Regions from separate parts of the Moritella sp. 28 genome, predicted to be linked through region 1. Evidence: predicted binding sites of a transcription regulator. Region 1 holds the regulator's gene; each other region holds the start of a gene.
What was found. Region 1 encodes sigma-54, which starts transcription at its own class of promoters, with help from an activator protein. Its sites were predicted from a motif close to GTTGGCACGNNNNTNGNNT; they were not measured.
Positions count from the first base shown of each region.

Region 2: hmpA (NO-inducible flavohemoprotein) is a predicted target of sigma-54. The motif match lies at 1,213-1,231, and genes of this name have one in related genera.
Region 3: HWV02_RS16675 (PEP-CTERM sorting domain-containing protein) is a predicted target of sigma-54. The motif match lies at 1,744-1,762, and genes of this name have one in related genera.

Region 1 covers NZ_CP056121.1:234,125-237,414, forward strand. Annotated here, with positions in the region: gene rapZ (RNase adapter RapZ) at 1-288, opposite strand, end outside; gene hpf (ribosome hibernation promoting factor) at 431-718, opposite strand; gene HWV02_RS01090 (RNA polymerase factor sigma-54) at 750-2,267, opposite strand; gene lptB (LPS export ABC transporter ATP-binding protein) at 2,317-3,042, opposite strand; gene lptA (lipopolysaccharide transport periplasmic protein LptA) at 3,058-3,290, opposite strand, start outside.
Region 2 covers NZ_CP056121.1:2,389,831-2,393,120, forward strand. Annotated here, with positions in the region: gene hmpA (NO-inducible flavohemoprotein) at 1-1,149, opposite strand, end outside; gene HWV02_RS10675 (GNAT family N-acetyltransferase) at 1,436-1,963, shown strand; gene HWV02_RS10680 (GNAT family N-acetyltransferase) at 2,070-2,570, shown strand; gene HWV02_RS10685 (NAD(P)/FAD-dependent oxidoreductase) at 2,654-3,290, opposite strand, start outside.
Region 3 covers NZ_CP056121.1:3,777,726-3,781,015, forward strand. Annotated here, with positions in the region: gene HWV02_RS16675 (PEP-CTERM sorting domain-containing protein) at 1,029-1,679, opposite strand; gene HWV02_RS23050 (VOC family protein) at 1,923-2,054, opposite strand; gene HWV02_RS16685 (hypothetical protein) at 2,051-2,227, opposite strand; gene HWV02_RS16690 (SgrR family transcriptional regulator) at 2,392-3,290, shown strand, end outside.

The sequences.
Region 1 (3,290 bases):
ATAACGTTTGATAAGGACTGACTGGTTAGTATCAAGAAATAAACTAGTCAGATCGGTGCTCGTTCTTAACTCTGTAATTATGTCGTTTAATTCTTTTTTTTCTGTCGGTAAGTTACGGACATCAATACTCACTGCCACTTTTTCGGTTTGGTCATTTAAGGTTTTTAGCAGTTGTGGTAGTAATTTTACTGGTAGGTTATCTACGCAATAGTAGCCTAGATCTTCAAGCACGCGTAATGCAATTGATTTACCAGATCCTGACTGGCCGCTGACTATTATTAATTTCATCTTTTATCCTCACAGCGATATAAAATAATGGGTTCATTATCCCGCAATTGATTTGGATATGATATGTTTTAATTATGTCAGAAGCATTAATACCTAAAGGAAAAAGTGGTTTTCCTTTAGGTTATCTGTGGCGAGATTAAAATTAATGACGAATCAACTTCTCTTTATGCTTAATCACTTGGCGATCGAGCTTATCCAGTAAGCCATCAATTGCGGCATACATGTCATTGTGTTCATGCACGGCAAAGATCTCCCCCCCATTTAAATGTATTTTTGCTTCTGCAATTTGAAGTAATTTTTCGACATTTAAAATCACATGGATATTGTTTATATGATCAAAATGCCGTTCTAATTTGGAAAACTTGCTATCAACATAATCTTTCAGTGAGTCTGTAATGTTTACATGTCTACCGGTTAAATTAATTTGCATATATGTCTCCCCTATGAAGGTTGGATTAGCCTTATAATAGGCTTTTACGCTGATTAGACGGTGGTATACTTAGTGCCTCCCGATATTTTGCAATCGTACGTCTAGCCACTTTGATACCTTGATCAGCAAGTAAATCAGCAATCTTGCTGTCACTTAATGGTTTAATGACATTTTCTGCCGCGACCAATTTTTTTATTAATGCTCGAATAGCGGTTGATGAACATTCTCCGCCATTGTCAGTACTTACATGGCTTGAAAAGAAAAACTTAAGTTCAAAAATACCACGTGGTGTATGCATAAACTTCTGCGTTGTTACTCGTGAAATGGTTGACTCGTGCATTTCCACTTCTTCGGCAATATCATTTAAAACCATAGGTTTCATGGCTTCATCGCCATACTCAAAAAAATCAATTTGTCGTTGAACAATACTTTTAGTTACTTTTAGTAAGGTTTCATTACGGCTATCTAAGCTTTTAATAAACCATTTAGCTTCTTGTACATGCGTTCGAATAAACTGCCCATCGCTGCTACTACGATTGCTTGTCGACAAGTTTGAATATTCATTGTTCACTTTTAATCTTGGCACAATGTCAGGATTTAACTCGACTACCCACTGATTATTTTTTTTCTTTACTAAAACATCGGGAATTACATAAAGCCCTTCAGTCTGATCGATAACATTGCCAGGTCTGGGTTCTAGACTCTGAATTAATTGCATGATCTCTTTAAGCTGTGGTTCTTTTAATTTTGTCTTACGGCTTAATTGACGGTAGTCGCGATTGCCTAATAAATCCATGTGAGACTGAATTATTTGCTGACATTCTGTTAACCAAGGTGTGTTTTTAGGTAAATGCTGGAGTTGGATCAATAAACATTCTTGTAATGAACGCGCTGCAACGCCGATGGGATCGAAATGTTGAATACGCTTTAATACTGCTTCTATTTCGTCTAATTCAACTTGCTCTTCACTATTTTCTTTACTACTGTCGCTAAGTTCTTGGTGACCGTTATTGACGCTAGACAGGATGTCTTCACAAGTCTGATTAAGGTAGCCATGATCATCAATGCCATCAATAATCGCAACGGCAATAGCACGATCAGTGTCAGAAAATGGGGTTAATTCCATTTGCCACATGAGATGCTCGTATAAGCCTTCGCTGGTCTCACCTTGATAGACTTGGTCTAAACCATCAATACTGCTACCCGCACTGCTGTGAGTCTGTATTTGAGGGGTATAGACATCATCCCAATTACTGTCATTAGGCAATTCATCTGGCATGGCTTCACTGGCGAGCGCATCACTAACTTCTATTTGGCTGGCATCGGTAACTGTGTCGTTATTATTTGGATTATGCTCATCACTACTTTCTGTATCGTTTGCTTGAGCTGTGTTGGGATCTTCTTGTTCCAGTAGCGGATTACTGTCTAATGCTTCTTGAATCTCTTGTTGTAACTCCAAGGTCGATAATTGTAATAATCGAATCGCTTGTTGCAACTGTGGCGTCATTGCCAGAGATTGACTCATACGAAGTTGTAATGATGGCTTCATCTAACGACTACTCTCTCTTCCTTAAATGCGGTAACGTATCAATATCAAACTATAGTCGGAATTGATCACCAAGGTATACTTCTTTCACTTTTTCGTTGGATAAAATCTCTTCAGAAGTACCAGATGCGATCAAATGTCCATGGCTCACAATATAAGAGTGTTCACATACATCGAGTGTCTCACGTACGTTATGGTCGGTAATTAATACCCCTAAACCACGATCGCGCAGATGTTGAATAATTTTTTTAATATCACCTACCGAGATTGGATCAACGCCAGCAAAAGGTTCATCTAATAAAATAAACTTTGGATCTGCCGCAAGCGCGCGGGCAATCTCAACACGGCGGCGTTCACCACCCGATAAGCTCATGCCTAAACTATCGCGAATATGGGTGATATGGAACTCTTCTAATAATTCTTCTAACTTTTCTTCACGTTCGAAACGCGTGAGTTCAGTTCGTAACTCTAAGATTGCCATGATATTTTTCGTTACCGATAAACGACGAAAAATAGACGCTTCTTGGGGTAAGTAACCAATACCTTGTTGTGCACGAATATGCATTGGCTCATGCGTTAATTCTTGGTCATCAATGAAGATTTGTCCATGATCTCGCTTAACCAAGCCAACTACCATATAAAAGGTGGTGGTTTTACCTGCGCCATTAGGCCCGAGTAAACCAACAATTTGGCCTGATTCAACTTCGAGACTCACATCTGACACAACTTTTCGTTTGTTATAACTTTTTGCTAAGTGTGATACTTTTAAACGTGCCATATGAATTCATCTACTCTAATTAGTTTTGTTGTCTTCAGGAGTGAAAATAGTGATCACTCGATCAGATTCATGCTTGCCGCTTTCGGCTATCATTTCTTGTTTGTCAATTTGGTAGATAATCTTGTCACTTTTAACTTCGCTATCAGCTTGGCGTAAATGTGCATTTTTTGACAAGATTAAGCGTTTTTTACCTAGCTCGTAGCGGATCTCATCTGCTTCGCCATTAATTTTCTTACCGTCATCAAGCT
Region 2 (3,290 bases), 2.2 Mb from region 1:
GAATTCAAAATGGACATTTTCAGCCGGGATCCCTAATTTTGGTGCGAAGCCATTCATTGCTTGCATGAAAGGTTTTGGACCTAAGAAATAGAATTCTACATCACGATCATCACCGATTTTGTCTTCAAGCATGGCTAAGTTGATGAAACCTGTTGCATCTGGTTTACATTCTGATGTTGCATCACTGTAAACGAAGTAGGGTTTGATGTTTTCGTTTTCAGCTGCAAGGTTTGTTACATGGTCACGGAATGCATGTACCTTGGTGTTCATTGCTGCATGAATAAAGTGAATAGGGCGGTCTGTGCCTTTTAAGCTATTTAGCATGCTTATTGCTGGAGTAATACCAACGCCACCTGTTACCAGTACAACCGGTTTGTTGTTGTCTTTTAGGATGAAGTCGCCCGCAGGTGCTAATACGTGCAGTGTGTCACCCGCTTGAATACGATCGTGTAGGTAGTTCGATACGGCGCCACCTTCTTCACGTTTAACACTGATACGTAAGTACTCTGAGTTTGGTGAATCAGATAAACTGTATTGACGACGTGTTTCTTCACCATCAATGTTTAATACTAAGCCCAAAAATTGACCCGGTGTGAATGAAGGCGCTGGTTCACCATCGGTTGGCGTCAGGTAGAATGACATAATGTTATCGCTTTCAGCTGCTTTTGTAGTTACTCTAAATTCACGTTCACCACGCCACATGCCTTTTTCTTCTTCATTAGCAGAGTAAACAGCTTCTTCTGCCCCGATAAGTAGGTCAGCGAGTTGCCAGTATGCAAGTCCCCAAGCATCAATAACCTCATCTGTAGCGGCATCACCTAAAACAGCTTTGATCGCTTTTAATAAACATTCGCCAACAATTTCATAATGCGCAGGTTGAATATCAAGAACAACATGTTTATTTACAATTACACTTACCGCTTTTTCTAATACTGAAAGATTGTCAATATTAGCTGCATAAGCAACAAGTGCATTAGCTAATGCTTTAGGCTGAGCATTACCTGCTTGGTTTTTTTGGTTGAAGAAACGCTTTACTTCTGGATATTCTCTAAACATCAAAGGATAAAAATGCGCTGTAATATCATTGGCATGAACAGAAACAGCAGGGACAGTCGCTTTGATAATATCAATAGTGTGTTGCGTTAACATATTAGCTACCTTGTATAGGTTAGTGAAATAAATTGATCTACATCAATCTTTATGTTTGTTCTATTGCAGTAGTCGTGCCAAGTTTTTAAGTTGTTGTTTTTAATTGGTTTATTGTTTTTACTATGAGTTCGTTGTTATTATGACACGCGTATTTAGTTGTCAATAACACAACGCGGTGTCCAAATGACAACTGCATGTGTGTGAACTAAATGGAATTAAGTTTAATGTTCACCCGGTTTACCTTGTTGCCTGAAATTGCTAAGATGTTGTTCATAAAGGAGTTAAGATGAAATTGAATGTTACAGATGGCATCGAATTACTTTCTCTAGAGGAAGGTGATTCTTTAACTATATTAAATTTAGTTGAATCCAGTCGACCCCAATTAGGGATGTATCTCTATTGGGTTGATGGCGTCCGAGATGAAGTATCCGCTCATAAATACATAGTAGAACGTTTACATAGTGGCTTGCCAGGTTCTCGATGGTTTAAAATAAAATTCAATGCACAAGTTTGTGGTGTCTTTGCTATTAAGTCTATTTCAACTGAGAGTGGTGTTGCTGAGGTCGGCTATTGGCTATCACATGCTGTGCATGGTAATGGAATCATGATTAAAATCATTGCCCATTTACCTTCTTTTTTGTTAGAGAGTACTGATGCAAAAATAATTGAATTTAGGTGTCTTGAAAAGAATATTGCGAGTATTAGTGTGGCAAAAAAATCGGGTGCGGAGTTAGTGGGTTCAATACCTAACTACATGAATGCAGGTAATGAAAATCAGGACTTACATATATACCAGCTGCAATTACAAGCCTGACATATAATAATAGGTATCACGCATCGATAATTTAAGCGCTAATAACCACCTGTAATGGTTGACTTACTTTGCTTTGGCCGGATACCTCATACAGCGAAGGAACAAAATGAAATTGATAATTAGAGACGTTCAAAAAGAAGATTCACAAGGAATCATCAACATATTGAACCCTATCGTAGAGGCTGGTCTTTATACGATTCTCGACACAACCTTTTCACTTGAAGAGGAAGAAAAATTTGTCCAGGACTTCCCTGAAAGAGGGGTCTTTAATGTTGCAGTCGGCTTAGAAGAATCAAACGTTGTAGGCTTTCAAAACGTAGAACCTTTTGCAACGTATACCCATGCCTTTGATCATGTTGGCATCATCGGCACCTATGTTGATAGTAGCTATAGAAGACAGGGGATTGCATCCAGCTTATTTAACGCCACGTTTGAACGAGCAAGATCCAAAGGTTATGAGAAATTGTTTGCTTATGTTCGGAATGATAACCAAGATGCATTGGCAACGTATCTAAAACAGGGGTTTGAAGTTATTGGCATAGCTAAAAAACACGCTAAGATAGATGGTAAATATATAGATGAAGTGCTTATAGAAAAACTCTTGTAGGGTAATTTTAAAGTTTGGACTCAATTATTGTTGAGTTCAATTATTAACCTTCCTCAATGACAGAGGAAGGTTTCGTTATTGACTTAAGACTTGCAAAGCTCGGCAACGACTTTCAATCGACGGGTTGGTTCTGCGACAAACGGATTGGTTTTATCCCACGCGTAACCCGCTAAAATCGAACAGATCATTTGTTTGATCTTCGGATTAGGATTTTCGTGTAAAACCACATCTTGGAATTCACCACTATACCAGCCTTCAACATAACAACGGAATGCGTTAACACCGGTCATGAGCGTATCTGAATACTCCGTTTGCCAATTAACGGTTTCATTGTTGAACTGTTTTATCAATAAGTCAGTTGCAAGCTCAGCTGATTTCATCGCAATCGTCACACCAGACGAGAATACCGGATCTAAAAACTCACCCGCATTACCAAGCAAAGCATAATGGCGATCAAACAACTTAGTCACGTTAGCAGAGTAACCCATGATAGAGCCACAAGCGTTAGGGTAGTTTGCTTGTGCAAGTAACGCCGCTAGGTTGTGTTCTTCTTTGGCTAATTGCTTTAACGCTTCAATGTGGTCATCAGGATAGTTGGCAAAGAATTCTGGTTCACCTACTACACCAAACGAGCAACTTCCATTACTAAATGGAATGAGCCAATACCAAACCTTACTGTCGTCTGGATGCACGGAAATTAAGATCTTATTACGGTCAAAG
Region 3 (3,290 bases), 1.6 Mb from region 1:
AACATACGATTTAATTAATAGTACCCAAGCATTGAGTTAAGTCAAGATGACTTCGGCACGACAAATAAACCATTAAAGCCGAAAAAACCATGAACATTAATCAGTTGATATCATTACCCTTTTTTATTTTTTAATTGATAAAATATTGCCTATTTATTTTCGTTAACATAGCATTAAATACATATTTATTTATAACCATCAACTGTCGACCCGGTCGCGTTTAACACCCACAGCTACATGTTCAATTCTTATTTTGATTCCTCATTTTTCGGCTCTTCGTCCTCATTAAATGTCATAAACGTATTCATACTAAGAATGGCTTCGAGCTAAACAAACGAACTACCTTTGTCCGCGTACTTGAGCAAGAAAACAGCGTATTCGGTAAAGAATAAATGAGGTATGTAGGTCTAGAGCTGCGTATTTAAGCTAACAAAGGCGAGCATTGATATGGGCATGTCAATTATTGTGTCGCCTTTTGGTTTTGGATGTCTGAATAGATTAAACAGCGCTAAACTTTAAATGCACTTAAACTTCTATCGCTTACACCATTAAAACCTAGGCGTAACATCATGGTTTATGTATTTATTTAGGTTAGACTTTGATGAGTATGCTAAATAGTGATCTAAATCTGAGAACAGAGATAATTCCATATTTTCTGTTCTTGATTTTAACCGTGGACGAGAAGATCCAACCCAGGATAGAACCTAAAAATGCAGGTAATCTATAAGAGTTGTTGAAGCAAAAGCATCGACATACTTAAAGAGAACGAATACAGCTAAAGCAGCCAATAGATTTGTGATCAAGGTAACTTTAAATAGGTTTATCATGAACAGCCCTTTTAGAATATAACATTTGTATAGCAGGTCATCTCGATTCCCACATCAATCGGATATTAAAATCGACACTAAGATAATGTGCGTTCCTGTTATTTATTTTCAAGTCCGGTTAATAATTAACAATGACAAATATACAACTGATTCTATTATTATTTTAATTTATAGCAAAGGTGATAAAGGCATAAAAATCAGTTAATCCGTTATGCGTATTTTTCTACGCCCTGCAGCAAAAAATACGATGCCAATACCTAAAAGAAACAAGATAGATGGCTCAGGAACTTCACTAGCGGTATAACCGATGATGTTATCAATAGAGAAGGCTGCTCCACCGCCAGAAAATTCAGCATGAACTAAATTTTGAAAGGCATTAGAGACTGTAAATAGTTCAAAGTCATCAACGCCGTTACGGCCATCAAAAATACCGTCCAACACAAAATTTTCTGAGACATTAATCCCTAGGTCAGTAATACCATCGAGTGTTATTGCGCTTGCATTTGCCTGTCCGTCTCTCCAAAACTCCGCACCGTCAAACTGGGAAATCTCAAACGTGTCTTCGGAAATAGAATCCACATTGATGGTAAAAGACCCATTATGCACAAAAGCAACCTGTGTGCCGTTGTTTGTATACAACACCTCATCATTACCAAGATCAATATGGCCGTTCCCATCTCTGGAAAGCACGAAATCATTGGCTATAAAACTGTTAACAATTAAGTGTGTATTATGAGTAACAGCAACATCTTCGAAATCAATGATAGTTGCCATAGCAGTGGCTGCCATGCCGCACAAACTGACTACAACAATAGAGTTCCGTAAGAAACTTGCGATCTTTTTAATTTTCATATTCAGATCTCCTAAAATATTGCTTGAGAATTATGTGAAATATAAATCAGCACTAAACTACTTTAAGCACGTATCATTCCAATACCAGCAACCTACTGTTTTTATGTCACTTTAGTGAATTTCAAGAACGGCATATCGTTATCGGTTTATTAGGTGTAAAAAATACTGACATGCAACAAGGGGTAGCAGATGGAGATATTAAAACCGAATCCATCAACTTGATACGCGGACCACCTGACAGAGTCAAAAATAAGAACGAAAACCTTTGGTCCGGTTTTCGTATTTTTCATTACTTGTAGCATTAAAAAAGTGCGTGTAAAAATGTTTCATTTCTTCCAGATCTTTGCACCAAATCGCCACATGTTCGATTCTCATTTAACCCCGTCACGTTGCTGATCTTCTTCCTCACTAAATGTCATTAACGACTCCATGCTAAGAATCGCTTCTACTTCAACGGCACTGTTACTTGTTTTCAACCGAGACTGATAATACTCAGTAAGTGCATTACTTGATGTATTTAGTAATATTTTCTTGATTATCTCTAGCATGTTAATTCCTCTGTTTGTTTAAGCACTGAGGTAAGTATCACCCAATAAAGGGAAGTAAAAAACAGATTGAATTATATTGTTTACTTCCGGTTAAAGTCGTAATCTTACCTATAATGTCTTTTTTACCCGATTTCCTCACTAAACAAGGAAGTCAAGATGACGATATGGTGCCCGTTTTGAACAATGATAAGAAAATGCTGTATTTCTCTCGGTTAAGTAAGTTAGGTGTTAAGCAAGAAATAGCGATCACCCTGCATGAAGTGGCTGAAGTAATGTTTACCAGTTCCCGACATTGCCGTACCTTATTAAACGAGATGCGTGATTTACGCTGGTTAGAATGGACACCAAAAGCAGGCCGTAACCAACGTTCTCGGCTCTATCTCGTTTATGCTGTCGATGAGCTGAAAGCAGAACTAGCGCAGCAGATGATCGCCGTAGGTAAATACGAGAAAGCACTGGCGCTTATCGACCATGATCAACTGTTATTTGGGCAATTGCTGCAAAACACCTCTGGCGCGGTACAACGTGAAGGTCGATTACACATTCAACTGACTTACGCGCGTTCTTTTTCAGCCCTACTTCCGCATATTGCATTAAGAAACAGCGAACGTTTCTTGTTACGCCAGGTTTATTGCTGCCTGGTACAGTGCGATAAGAACGGAGTTATCAGCCCCCAACTAGCCCACCACTGGGTTTACAACGCAGAGTTACAGCGCTGGCGATTCTATCTGCGCCCAGCGCTTACCTTTCATGACGGCAGTACCATTAATGCCGATAAGATAGCGGAATTATTTAATCGCCTAAAACGATTAGCGACATACAAAACTGAACTGGCACATGTCATCCATATATCAGCGATAAACCCGCTCTGTATCGATTTTCAATTAGATCAACCAGACCCTGGATTTGCAGGACTCGTTGCTGATGTTAAGTACTCAATTCAACCTTACTCTCAGCTTAACGCAACCACGGCTATCGTCGGTAGTGGTGCATTTAGGGTACAGGAACACACACAGCAGTATTTGCGATTGCAGGCATACGACAACTATTATGGCCATCGCGC